DNA from 3 places in the Sporosarcina sp. SAFN-015 genome. Region 3 is predicted to be linked to each of the others. Evidence: riboswitches for the same ligand, from Rfam matches in the RefSeq annotation. Region 3 holds a riboswitch; each other region holds the start of a gene.

Region 1 (4,658 bases), on a different contig from region 3:
CCTTTTCAGGATTAGTAGATGAAGCAATCGCTGAAATGACAGATATGCCATTTGCGCCTGCCTTGAAGACCGGCTCGGCATTGAATGACGTAATGCCACCAATTCCGACAATCGGCAAATCAGGATGTAACTTTGCGACTTCTTCGATCATCGCTGTGCCAGCAACCGGTTTCGCATCGTCTTTCGATTTCGTCGGATATACAGGCCCCATGCCGACATAATCCGCTCCCGCTGACATAGCCGCTTCTGTTTCTTCTATTGTATGGACGGAAACCCCCAATATCTTTCCGGGCCCAATCCTTTTTCGGACAAATCGCGCCTCAGCATCGTCCTGCCCGACATGGACGCCATCCGCGTCAATTTCTAGGGCAAGATCGACATCATCATTCACGATGAACGGCACGCCATATTGTGCACATAACTGCTGGCAACTTTGCGCGAATGCTTTCTTCTCCTTCCCGACAAGTGCGTGTGCCCCCTTTTCACGGAGCTGAAAACAAGTGATTCCGCCTTTTAAAGCGTCTTCCAATACGGAGAGCGGATTCTCAGCATTCGTCGAACCCATTATGAAGTAAAGCGTAACGTCAACGTTTCTCAATCAATTCGACTTCCTTCCGTTCAGCATTGCCCCGATTCCGAAACGCCGTATGGTTTGTCGGCCCGTGTCCATTGCCAATGGATAGCCCCTCTTCAATTGCTGCATGGATAAAGTATTTTGCGGTAACAACTGCTTCATTCATTGGCATCCCTTTCGCAAGCTCTGCCGTAATGGCTGCAGCGAAAGTACATCCCGTGCCATGCGTGTCTTTCGTATCGATCCGCTTGCTTCTCATAAGAAAGCTTTCGCCGTTCGCTGACATGAATAAATCCTCTGCATAAGGAGTATCTACCCGGTGCCCCCCTTTCAGCAGTACGGCTCCAGCTCCCATCTGGAGCAGTTGATTTGCGGCATTCTCCATGTCTTTCATTGAAACGATCGTCATTCCCGTCAACACTTCCGCTTCAGGAATATTGGGCGTCAAGAGTGTCGCTGTTGGAATGAGGTGCTCTTTCAATGCTGCAATCGCTGAATGCTGAAGAAGCGAAGCACCGCCTTTCGCTATCATCACGGGATCAATGACTAAAGGGATTCGCTCGTGACGATTCAATGTATCGGCAACCGCTTCAATAATTTCTGCAGAGAACAGCATCCCGGTTTTGGCAGCTCCGACTGTGAAATCAGTTAGCACCGCTTCAATTTGGGCAATGACAATTTCCGTCTCTATCGGCTGGACCGCATGGACACCTAACGTATTTTGAGCGGTTACGGCCGTCAATGCGGACGTTCCGAACGCCCCAAGTTCCTGGAATGTTTTCAAATCCGCCTGGATGCCTGCCCCGCCTCCACTGTCCGAGCCTGCAATTGTGAGTGCAACCGAAGTCATTTGACAACCTCCTCTATAAAACAATGGTGATCGAAGTTGATTGCTTCACCGTCCAATTGGTGTAAAGCATTTAGGAAATGAACAGCAAAATCTCCTGGGCCAGAAGCTTGCTTTGCCGCCAATTCACCCGCTTTTTTGTAAAACGCAAGACTATATGCAACTATATCAATCGGCGCATCCTTACCGACCGAAAGAAAAGCGGCGGACACAGCACTTAACAGACAACCCATGCCCGTAATTCGCGTCATGAGCAAATGCCCTCCTGTTATACGGATTATTTTTTCACCATCCGTCACGATGTCAGTCTCACCGCTTACCGCAACGAGACAACGATGGCGGCTGGCCACCTCTTTAGCAGCCTCGGCAATATTTGCCGAACCGACACCCGCATCGACGCCTCTCGCTTTCCATTCAACACCCGCGATGGATGCAATTTCACCTGCATTTCCGCGGATGAGTGTAATATCCAATTCCTTTAGAAGTTTAGCGACCGTCCGTTTTCGGAAAGCAGTCGCTCCTGCTCCGACAGGATCCAGTACGAGGGGCTTACCTTTAAAGGAAGCGCTTTTTCCGGCAGCGATCATTGATTCAACAGCCGAACTGTCCAACGTTCCAATATTAAGCAATGTACACGAGGAAATGGCAGATACTTCCGCCGCCTCCTCGATTGCATCCGCCATGATGGGAGAAGCCCCCAATGCCAACAGGCCGTTCGCTTGAAAGTTTGAAACGACATGATTCGTAATGCAATGCACTAACGGGTTTTGCTGACGCAGTTCATCCAACAATGGTAATTGGTCTGTCATACATGTACCTCGTTTGTTTCAAGTGACCATTTTTGCTTCGTCCATGCCATTTCCCAAAACTGCAATTCATAGTGGGTACTCTTAATGAAATGAGCTTTCAATTGTTCACGTCTTTGCTTTGGAAGTTGTTCGGTCAGTTTATTCAAACGGTCGATCTGTTCACGGGTTGCCTGTTCGAACCATTCAGAGCTGTACGTAGCAATCCATTTGTCATAAATCGGATGATTCGGTTTCGCGTCCTTCAACCGCTCGCCTATTTCGTAATACAGCCAATAACATGGCAATAATGCGGATAATGTAGCGGCCAAGTCACCTTCCAACGCCGCCCGGTATAAATGCGACGTGTACGCATATGCCGTCGGCGCCGGCTCGAATTTTTCAATATCCTCATCTGTAACGCCCAACATTCCAAAGAAGCCTTCATGCAATGAAATTTCCGCCCCGCAAGTTCCATCCGCATGTTGCGCAAACCGTTGCACCGTCAATAAATCCGTTGCCTGTACAGCTGCCATCGCATGCACTTTCGCAAAATGCTTCAAATAATAGGAGTCTTGCAGAACATAATGTTTGAACACCTCTTCAGGCAATGTCCCTTCAGCAAGTGCTGCGATGAACGGGTGATGAAAGCTTGCCTCCCAAACATCGTTGCATTCCTTCCGTACCTCTTCACAAAACGTCATTCCAACCACTCCTCTTTTGTTTTGGAAAACCAAAAAAGCCGCTTCACTCAACACAATCGTTGAAGAAGCGGCTCGCAAATCGGCGTAAGATAACCTTTGGAAGATGTGCGATCCACTTCCCTACGCTGGTATGAGCAAGATCAGGTTCGAAGGGTCCGCGTATCGATACACGTCTCAGTCTTTCACAAAGACTCCCCCAGTGGTTAACTCTTTTCAGTTTTCATCTCCACTATAACATAGTTTAGTAGTTTCGCAAGGTTGTGACATCATTGATTAACCCGGCTGTAATATTTGGAAATAAACAACGCTAGACCATTTAGTCCATTCGAAAATGTATTTACAAAGTAATATATCGCAGACGCATAGCATGTTGTTAACGTTTTTCAGATAGGAATAATTTGGATAATGAGGGTCGAATTAATTAGGTTTAACCCTCTTTTTAGTCTTTTCACACGTATTTATATTATTACAACGGTTAATATTTCCATGAATACTTGTTAATTGGTTGTCACACCACTGTTATTTTCTTTTGTTATTGTTAGTCATGTGCAGAAGGGACACTGCTACACTATTCGGTTGGAAGTTTTGAGAGAATAGTAAAAAACGATCCCTATACTTTTTACTTGAGAAGGAGGCGGATGTACATAACGACTTGAAAGAATGAGTGTTATTTCGCTTCATTATCTAGTAAGCAAGTCAAAAAAAATTTATGAAAAGGGAGTTTGATCATTCTTGGTTAACGAAACGAATCGTAATGAGAAGAACACGAAAAAGAAGATTTTACCGTTTGTCATGTCGACATCAATGCTAACTGCTGCTATTTTTGGAGCAGGCGGTTCAGCTTTTGCAGCTGAAAATGGCGAAAAAGAGTTTAATAACCACGGTGAAAAGGTTTCCCATTACGCAACAACTATTCCGGGCTCACCTGAAAAAGGACAATTCATGCGTACAATTGCCAATAAAAACTTTGTAGCCGCTGAACCAGGTGATGATGATTCTACAGATGACGATGATACAACAGATATACCTAATAACGATGAAGAAGCTGTTGACACTCCAGCTGACGATGAAGAAGCTACTGATACTCCAGTTGACGATGAAGAGGCTGTAGACGCTCCAGTTGATGAAGAAGAAGCTGTAGACGCTCCGGCTGATGAAGAAGAAGCTGTAGATGCTCCTGCTGATGAAGAAGAAGCTGTGGATACTCCAGCTGACGATGAAGAAGCTGTAGACGCTCCGGCGGATGAAGAAGAAGCTGTAGATACTCCAGCTGACGATGAAGAAGCTGTAGACGCTCCGGCGGATGAAGAAGAAACTGTTGATGCTCCGGCGGATGAAGAGGAAGCTACGGACGCTCCAGTTGAGGAAGACGAAACTGTTGAGCTACCAGCTGATGAAGAGGAAGCTGTAGAGACTCCTGCAGATGAAGAGGATGTTACGGACGCTCCTGCTGACGAAGAGGAAGCCGTAGATACTCCAACTGAAGATGAAGAAGCTACGGATGCACCTGTAGAAGAAGATGCCAAAGAAACAGAAAAGCCAGCTGACGAAAATATCAATGAAGATACTACGCCAACTGACCAATCAACCGATTCTATTATAACAGACGAGCAAGTAAATGAGTACAAATCCATCTTACAAAATTATGTAAGTTTGATTGACTACTACAATCTTGCTATCCAAAATCATCTTGGGATTGTCTTGCCAGGTGAAGAAGCAGAAGAAGTACCTGCTGACAAGGAAGAAAC
Region 2 (4,658 bases), on a different contig from region 3:
AAAATTCACCGGCCAAAATGGGATTTCTGGCTAATTGGCGCAGTGTTGCTATTGATTGCTGTAAGCATTACACCAATCTTAACGACAGATTTCAGCCATCGATTTGGTGTAGATATGACGAATTACTTTGTTAAAAATAAAATCCTTCATATCATACTAGCCGTTGCAGGGATAGCCGTCATCATGTATTTTGATTATCGTAAACTGCAATGCTATAGTATGTTCTTTTATAGAGGGGCACTGTTGTTATTAATCGTTCTCTGGGCTATGCCCAACATCTTTGTTAATGGAGAAGCAATGTATAAAATAGGTCCAATTCGTTTGCAGGCATGGATGGCGCTTCCGTTGTTATTAGTAGCCTTTGCAGGATTTTTCACTGAACGCAAATGGAGAGGTTGGAAACTGACTGGATTATTTCTACTTCCAATATTCTTATTCATGATGATAGGAAGTCTTTCTGTAACGCTACTATATATGGGAGTTGTAGCCGTTTTGTTTAGCTTTAGCTATTTCAACCGAAAAGCGAAGCTTATTGTGTTTTTAATAGTAGGGGGAATGGGGTTAGCGATAGCGGCATTTAGTGTTTATGCATATCACTATTTACTTGAGCCATATCAAACAGTACGCATCAGAGCTTTTTTACATCCTGAATTATATGCGGATTCAGCAGGCTACATGATGCTCCAATTAAATGAAGCACTTGCACGGGCTGGCTGGTTCGGGGCAGATAGGCTTCACTACATTCCTGAAGCCCACACTGATTATGCTTTGGTACAGCTTATTCAATCGTATGGCTATGTTGCAGGACTCGCAGTCATTGGTATCATATTCGCTGTTGCGCTACGCATTTTGTGGCTTGTTACTACAATGCCACAATCATATGGTAAGTTACTCGTTATCGCAGCAGGAACATTATACAGTTGCCAGAGTATTTACTCTGTTTTAATGGTGTTTGGCTTCTTACCACTAACAGGCGTGCCGTTACCGTTTATTAGTTACGGGATTACACCATTGCTGATAAATGCCTTTCTAATAGGCTTAGTCTTAAGCGTCTATCGGAGAAAAGCGTTTATCGGAAAACAAATTTACTCTGCATAAATCATCCATCTGAAGATGATGGCAACACAGAATGTGTGACGCTAAGTATATCATTGTCTCTATGGCAAAGATATTTGACTGGCGTCAATATCGGATCAAAAACAAAAATATCGGGTTTACATTTATCACTCTGTCATTTCGTTCATGAGCAGTAAAGCATTGTTACTCAAGGGCGGACAAGCACCAAGGAAATAAATGGTCCAGTTGTAATAGATCATACTATATGATATGGTTTAAAGTGCAAACTAATAGAAATATTATAAATGGCAGCATGATCTTTTATAAAAACTTTAAAAACTTAATAGTATGCACTAGGGGTGTTATTTAACTGAGATGAGTAGAGACTCAAACCCTTTGAACCTGATCTAGCTGAAACTAGCGTAGGAAAGTGTAAACTCTCGGACATACGAAGAGGGATGACTCTGTCTTCTTTTTGGTGTGTCGTCATAGTTTTACGCAACTTTCCTTTTGGAAGGTTGCGTTTTTTTATTAGCTGCCATTTACCGATTCAAAACGTATAAGAACAGGAGTGGTTAGGATGAGTAAAGTCGTATTGGTAACAGGAAGTAGTCAAGGACTAGGGGCAACGATCGTAAGAACATTGGCAAGCCAAGGATTTCGGGTAGTCGTCAATTACAATAAGAGCAAAGAGGCAGCCGACAAGATTGTTTCCGAGATTGGAAAGGAGTATGCGATTGCCATTCAAGCTGATGTAACCAATCGAACAGAAGTGGATCGTATGGTAGAAGAGGCAACTGACTATTTTGGGCAAATTGATGTTGTGGTGAATAATGCATTAATCGATTTCAAATTTGATCCAATCAAGCAGAAACCTTTCGCAGAACTAACTTGGGATGACTATCAAAGACAGTTGGATGGTACTTTAAAAGCAGCATATAACGTAATTCAAAGTGTCATACCTCAATTTATTGAACGACAAAATGGAAGTATTATCAATATAGGGACGAATCTATTTCAGAATCCTGTCGTTCCTTATCATGAATATACAACAGCGAAAGCCGGATTGATCGGTTTTACACGTAATATTGCTGCCGAGTTAGGAGCATATGGCATAAAAGCGAATGTCGTTTCAGGAGGCTTATTGAAAACAACTAACGCCAGTGCTGTTACAACGCCGGAAGTATTCGATTTGATTGCAAGTTCTACGCCACTGAAGAAGGTCACCACGCCACAAGAAGTAGCGAATATGGTCGCATATTTGTCTTCAGACAATGCAAGCGGTATTACAGGGCAGAATATCACAGTCGATGGCGGTTTAACAATGAACTGACAAATGGGGGAGTGAAAAATGGTTGAAATGAACGCAAAACAACTAAACTTAGGTGTTTTGCTGTATGGCTGCGGACACCACCAAGCTGCGTGGCTTATGCCTGACTCAAGTGTTGAACGGATTGGTGATATTACCTATTATCAAAACTTAGCCAAGTTGGCGGAAAAGGGCCTATTTGACGTCGTATTCTTTGCAGATAATCAATCTTTTGTAGGCAAAGATTGCAGTGATATGCCGGCGTTTTGGTTTGACCCGCTCATCAATTTAACAGCCATATCCCAAGTGACAGACCATGTGGGATTAGTTCCAACGATATCAAGTACTTTTTCGAATCCTTTTACAGCTTCACGACAGCTTTTAAGTTTAGACCATCTTACAAAAGGTCGTGTAGGTTGGAATCTTGTTACTTCAATGACTGATGTTGAAGCACAAAATCATAGTATGGATAAGCTGCCGTCTCATGATGAACGCTATGAAAAAGCAGATGAATTTGCTACTTTAATGAATCATTTATTTCTTTCATGGGATAGCAAAGCGTTTCTGCATGAACGTGAAGAGAAAAAATTGATCGATCCTTCACACATCACGCCATTTCATCACGAAGGTACCTACTTTAAAGTGTGTGGTCCGTCCACTACGCCGAAAAGTCCTCAAGGTAAACCGGTCGCAATGCAGGCAGGGGCGTCCAAGCAAGGCATTGCATTAGCTGCAAAGCATGCAGATGCAGTTTACTCAGTGTCGTGGAACTTCAAGCAAGCAAAAAGGTTTCGAGAAAAAATCAATGAGCAAATGAAACAAAGCGAGAATAGCAACAGATATATTAAAGTGTTTCCGGGCTTAGTCACCTATGTCGGCAAGAGTCGTGAAGAGGCTTTAGCCAAGAAAGCGGCATTAGATGTACAGTTACCTATTGACACGGCATTAAAACAGCTGAGCATTTTTATTCGGCAAGACTGCTCCAATTGGGCACTTGATGAAAAGGTTCCACCATTGCCGCCTGTGGAGGAATTTACTGGACCGGTCGGCCGATATGAGACGATAATAGAAATTATTCATGATACAAACCCAACAGTAAGGGAATTATTGGGGTATCTAAATGCTGGTGGAGGACATTTCACGCTCATCGGCACACCTGAAGAGATTGTCGATCAGATGGAGCTTTGGTTTAAAGCAGGGGTAGCCGATGGATTTAATCTTATGCCTCCCACATTGCCGAGTAGTTTAGAAGACTTTGTTGAATTCATAGTACCGGAGCTGCAAAAGAGAGGTCTTTTCAAAAAATATTATGAAGGACATACATTACGTAGACATTTAGGGCTAACATAATAAAAGATCATGAAAAGGGGAGCGATTCAATAACGCTGCCCTTTGGATTCCGTCTATAGCCCCAGAAATTCCGTTGGTTTTTCAGTATAATCAACCCTTTCCAATTCCACATATCAACATTCAATATACGTCCAGATACGGCCCTATGAATTCCGTAGAATTCACGTGCCATTTTTGTGTCTCCGATTGTTGTGGCAAGCAAGTCTTTCATTTCACTAAATAGACTTGTGGCGTACTTCGACGGTCCATTGTCCAACACAATTGAAGGCTTCTCATTTAGTTAGTTAAACTTTTGGGAAGCCTCTTTTCCTGCATGCAAATAGACATCAACTAATATAATCAAATAGTCTGCAAGAAGGGAGGTTAGGAACTGATGGTGACTAAAAAATACGATGAGATCTTTAGCCGAGTCGTGAAATCAAAGCATATACATGAGTCTGTACTATTTATCCAAAATGGAAATGGGGATTTTTCATACAAAAATGAGTATGGGGGCAAGAGCATAGATGCGCCATTGCTCATGGCAAGTATTACGAAGCTGTTTACAACTACATGCATTTTAATTTTGCTGGAGCAAGGGAAACTCTCATTAGATGATAAAGTGACACGTTTTTTTGATAAAGAGAAACTTAGTGGGCTCCATCTCTATAAAGGACAGGAGTATACCGCAAAATTGACCATCGCTCATTTGCTGTTTCAGACAAGCGGGTTACCGGATGTATCTGAAGAAGGTAAAAATAATCTTCGAAAACGTGTACTTCAGGAAGATATGAACATCACAATTGACGAAATAATAGCGTTTACGAAAGAGATGAAACCACACTTTGCACCTGACACATTAAATAGATCACATTATGCGGATATCAATTTTGATATTTTAGGCCAGATTATTGAGTCCCTTACGAATTCTTCATTGGAAGATGTCTATAAATCTTTCATTTTT
Region 3 (4,658 bases):
ATGAACTTGCATACTATGTATCGAACGTTCTAATCATGATGGAGGTATGCAATTGACGAACTTTTTATCATTTACTGGCAGAGTGATGTGGATTGATGACTTCCCAACTGCAACAAACGATCCGCAATTAGGCTGCTATAAGTTATTTTCGCTGTCTGACAGGGACGGTTCGATTGTAAATTTTGTTATTGAACCTGCCACTTATTTTGTAGACTATGTTAAGGTGAAAGTCGGAGATATTGTGACGGGGTTTTATGATGCAGATGCGCCGGTGCCATTAATTTACCCTCCTCAATATCGGGCAGCTGTGATGGCAAGGGATCAACCAAATACTTTTGTGACAGTGAGTTTCTTCAACAACCAATTAATAAGCAGCGACGGCAGTTTAAAATTGAATGTATCGAGGCAAACAGAAATTGTACTGGAAAACGGGCAAGACTTTAATGGCAATCCTGCAAACCGCGATCTAATCGTCATCTACAGTACTTCAACAAGAAGCATTCCAGCCCAAACGACACCACATAAAATTATCGTGCTTTGTTAAAGCCACCCATGATGAAAGAGCCAAACGCTAGGCGATTGGTTCTTTTTATTATGTTAAAATTAAGCTCCAACAGCCTAAAGGGTCAATAACTACATCAAAACAAGAAATTGGAACCGTTTCGAAAACGCCATATAAATGGTAAAATAGAAGAGTTGTAAATTTTTTAAGGGAAGTGTTATAAATGATTGGTCGTAATGATCCTTGTCCTTGTGGCAGTGGAAAGAAATATAAAAAATGTTGTCAGTCGAAAGAGACTGTTTCCGTAGAGACAGTTCAAATGGAAGAATTGGAAGGGGTACTGCAAACATTTTATGATGTGTATCCTGAGCGGAAAGATATCCCGGAGTACTTGGAATTAGCGAATGAATGGAAGCGTTCATTAGATACATATTTGCCCGAAGAAGAGATGGTTGAAGCGATTGTGTTGGATGAATTCTTTTTCCATCACCGTCCGGACATTTGGACTGGATACTTGGACAAACAAAAGAAAAAACAGTTGCGTCCTTCCGTATTGCGGGTAATGGACACTTGGCGGCAACCGCAAGCAATTATTGGTGAAGTGATTGATGTTGAAGGAAATTACATTTCAGTGAAATCGATCTTTGCTGACGAAGTCATCAGGTTGCGCCGGGAAAGTGAGAAGCCGGTGCCAGTGGGCGTCCACTTATTCTGCTTCATGTTGCCTGACGGTACAGGAGTGGAAGGACAATATTTGGCCGTGTCGAGCTTAATCTTCTTCCCGACAGATCACGCGGATGTATTCAAAGAATTTACGAAGAAATTTGCGGAAAGTGAGGAACAAGATATCAGCAATTTCTTACAAGAAAATGCGATGGATTTTTGGAAGTTGCTTGGTCAAAACGGATATCAAGGCGGCGAGTTCACGGAGTTCGAAGCCGGCGTATTGCTCGATGCAATGGATTTTCTCGAAAAACATGACCGCATGTCTAGAAAGTTATTGGACGTCGTCGAAGACTTTTTAGTGGAACAACAACCGAATGCTCGTAAGGAAACAGCGATTGCAGCTGGGGCGATCCGATTCGGGCAAGAGAAGTCGTTTTTCGAGCCGCTATCTATGACGTTGAAAGAAATCGCTGAGTGGTTCGATGTTTCCCCTTCTTCCATGAACAAATATTACAAGGAATTGGATGCTTATTATAGCTCCAAAGTTATGAATTAAGAAAAATACGGTCCACCTATTGCCTTCAATAGCAATAGGTGGACTTTTTAGAATCTTTCATTATTACTGGAAGATTGGTAGTATTAAGTGGTGAGATGATTTAGTAGAGCAAAGGGGATGGGAAAATGGCAATGCCAACGCATATTGTCGCTTGCGGTGCGCTCGTCGAAGATGATGGTGGAAATTTACTAATCGTAAAAACGCATCACGGGGGATGGGTATTTCCAGGCGGACAAGTCGAAGTGGGTGAAAACTTAATGGATGGCGTCATTCGGGAAGTGAAAGAGGAGAGTGGCATCGATGTAGAAGTGTCCCACTTGATCGGCGTGTATACGAATTCGGCTATTTATAAATGGTATGACGGAGTGACTGACGTTCCGACGAAAGTGATGTTCGACTTCGCTTGCAAGCCGGTCGGCGGGGAGTTATGCACGTCAGAGGAAACATCCGATTGCAAGTGGGTTCCTAAGGATGAAGTACTGGATTATATTACACAACCGGCGATACGGGCACGCATTGAGGAGTATTTCAAATTTGACGGAAACGTGGAGTACCAAGAATATGTTACACATCCGGAGTTTAAACTGAAATTGAGCAGGAAAGTGTAGCACCGTTGAATGGACAAAAAGTACGAGTTTGCTAGTTTTCATTTACAATAAAAAATTCTTCGTCTATACTGATGGCAACATAACTAATAACTACATACCGTTTTCTGCACTAGGGGTGCCCAATTTTGGCTGAGATGCGAGCAATAGCTCCGATCCCTTATGACCCGATCAGGATAATACCTGCGTGGGGAAGTGTAGTGGCTTTCCGATGGTTTCATATTGGAGAAGTGCTACATCTTCCGGGATGTAGTTTTTTTTATGAAAAATTTTCGGGAGGTCGAAGGAAATGGAATGTGGTTTAAGTCCAATCGTCGGATTTCGTTTTTCGTTATATCCGATGGCAGATGATTTTGTAAGTGTAATTAAAGGAGCACTGGAAAAGACCGACACGTCGAATGTGTGGATGCATACGGATGATGTATCGACCGTCATCCGAGGAAAGCAAGTCCATGTATTTAACGTTGCTAAAGCGATAGCATTGCACGCTGCGAAAACAGGCAAGCATATTGCGTTATCCGGTACTTTTTCGGCGGGATGCCCAGGTGATACTGCTGGCGATGCGTATTTGGACAAGGCCGATGAAGTGGCCAATACGGATGGGACAAAGCAATATGTGTCCTCACAATTTGCGCTGTATCCAATGAATAATCCGGCGTATATGGAAATCATTTATCGCGAAGTGGACAGGGCGAAAGAGCAAGGCGTCTTTAATGAATCGATGCATTATGCGAGCGGCATCCATGGGGATATTCATGATGTATTTGCATTTTACGAAGAGGCTTTCAGCAATGCGCGCTCTGAAGAACATAAGCATCTCGTTATGACCGTCTCGATGAGCATAAATAGTCCGTCGCACGGAGGACTGTAACATGTTGAAATCATGGAAGCTGAAAGAGGTCGTCCTCATGTCTTTGTTTTCGGTCGTGTTCGGGATTATTTATTTGCTGTTTTTGCATGTCGGGAATATTTGGGCGGGGTTCATTGGGCCGATCGCCTATGAATGGATTTTCGGTATTTGGTTCATCGTGTCGATCATTTGTATGTATATTATTCGGAAACCTGGGGCGGCTGTCATTTCGGAAACGATTGCAGCTGCCATCGAGGTACTGTTAGGGAATGCAGTTGGTCCACGATTGATTCTTGCAGGTATCATTCAAGGGCTAGGTGCCGAGGCGGCATTTGCTGCAACGCGCTATCGTCGGTTTGATGTATGGGTCTTAATGTTGGCAGGTGTCGGTGCATCAGTGTTCAGTTTCACATATGGTTATTTCTTAGGTGGATTTACTGTGTTCAGCACAGGCTATGTCCTACTCATGCTTGGCATCCGGATTCTCAGCGGAGCAATGATTGCGGGAATTGGCGGCAAAGCGGTCGTCGACGGATTGCTTGCAACAGGCTCGCTCCGCGGATATGCCATTACACGTGCGAAAAAAGGTGAGGCCCGTGCATGAAGTAATCCAGTTTGATAACGTAAGTTTTCGCTATCCCGATGACGATGATTGGATATTTGAAGATCTATCATTCTCCGTTGGAAGCGGAGAAAAGGTTGTCATTACAGGGCCAAGCGGAAGCGGCAAAACGACGATGCTCTATCTTTGCAACCGGCTGTATCCCGAAAACTGTGATGGAATCGTAAAAGGCACTGTTACGTTATTTGATAAAGAAAGCAAGTCTTATTCTCCTGGTGAAGTGAATCACCGGATTGCGACTGTTTTTCAAGATCCTGATGCACAGTTTTGCATGCTGACTGTCGAAGAAGAGCTTGCGTTCACGCTTGAAAACTTAAAAGTAGATCGCGCAGAGATGGATAGGCGGATACAGGACGTTTTGGAGCTGACAGGATTGACCAATTTCCGTCATTCCGTTATTCAACAGTTATCCGGCGGGGAAAAGCAGCGGATTGCGACGGCATGCGCATTAATTATGGAGCCGGAAATTCTTCTGCTCGATGAACCGATTTCCCATTTGGATCCGTATACCGCAAAACAGTTCATCATTTGGCTTGATGAGCTTCAGCGGAAACGGTCTTTGACGGTGTTGGCGATCGAGCATCGACTTGATTTATGGGGCGATTTTTTCGATCGAGAAATTCAGTTGGAACAAACGGCTAGTGCGATTCCAATGATGAAAAGGGCAAGCAGCAAACAGGAGTCACAAGCATTGAAGGCAAATAGAGTTAGTACTGATTTTTTAAAAGAAGTTTCTTTCACATTAAACAAAGGTGAAGTGACAGTCCTCGCAGGTCCGAATGGAAGTGGAAAATCGACGTTATTGAAAGCATTATGCGGATTGATTCCTGCGAATGGAACTGTGCACCCTTCCCATG

Evidence for each region. A riboswitch is a leader RNA that binds a small molecule or an ion and turns the genes downstream of it on or off. The one in region 3 is predicted to bind thiamine pyrophosphate.
Region 1: another riboswitch for thiamine pyrophosphate. It lies ahead of tenA (thiaminase II); the one in region 3 lies ahead of ACR65H_RS16970 (YkoF family thiamine/hydroxymethylpyrimidine-binding protein).
Region 2: another riboswitch for thiamine pyrophosphate. It lies ahead of ACR65H_RS10820 (3-oxoacyl-ACP reductase); the one in region 3 lies ahead of ACR65H_RS16970 (YkoF family thiamine/hydroxymethylpyrimidine-binding protein).

Annotation. Positions count from the first base shown of each region.
Region 1 is NZ_JBPFDR010000011.1:20,971-25,628, reverse strand. Features, by position in the region: gene thiE (thiamine phosphate synthase) at 1-565, opposite strand, end outside; gene thiD (bifunctional hydroxymethylpyrimidine kinase/phosphomethylpyrimidine kinase) at 585-1,424, opposite strand; gene thiM (hydroxyethylthiazole kinase) at 1,421-2,230, opposite strand; gene tenA (thiaminase II) at 2,227-2,910, opposite strand; TPP riboswitch at 3,011-3,118, opposite strand; gene ACR65H_RS16620 (midas domain-containing protein) at 3,643-4,658, shown strand, end outside.
Region 2 is NZ_JBPFDR010000005.1:137,296-141,953, reverse strand. Features, by position in the region: gene ACR65H_RS10825 (FtsW/RodA/SpoVE family cell cycle protein) at 1-1,098, shown strand, start outside; TPP riboswitch at 1,402-1,502, shown strand; gene ACR65H_RS10820 (3-oxoacyl-ACP reductase) at 1,637-2,389, shown strand; gene ACR65H_RS10815 (LLM class flavin-dependent oxidoreductase) at 2,408-3,715, shown strand; gene ACR65H_RS10810 (serine hydrolase domain-containing protein) at 4,089-4,658, shown strand, end outside.
Region 3 is NZ_JBPFDR010000012.1:7,718-12,375, forward strand. Features, by position in the region: gene ACR65H_RS16955 (hypothetical protein) at 53-544, shown strand; gene ACR65H_RS16960 (YecA family protein) at 726-1,724, shown strand; gene ACR65H_RS16965 (NUDIX hydrolase) at 1,850-2,332, shown strand; TPP riboswitch at 2,434-2,540, shown strand; gene ACR65H_RS16970 (YkoF family thiamine/hydroxymethylpyrimidine-binding protein) at 2,619-3,200, shown strand; gene ACR65H_RS16975 (ECF transporter S component) at 3,202-3,783, shown strand; gene ACR65H_RS16980 (ABC transporter ATP-binding protein) at 3,776-4,658, shown strand, end outside.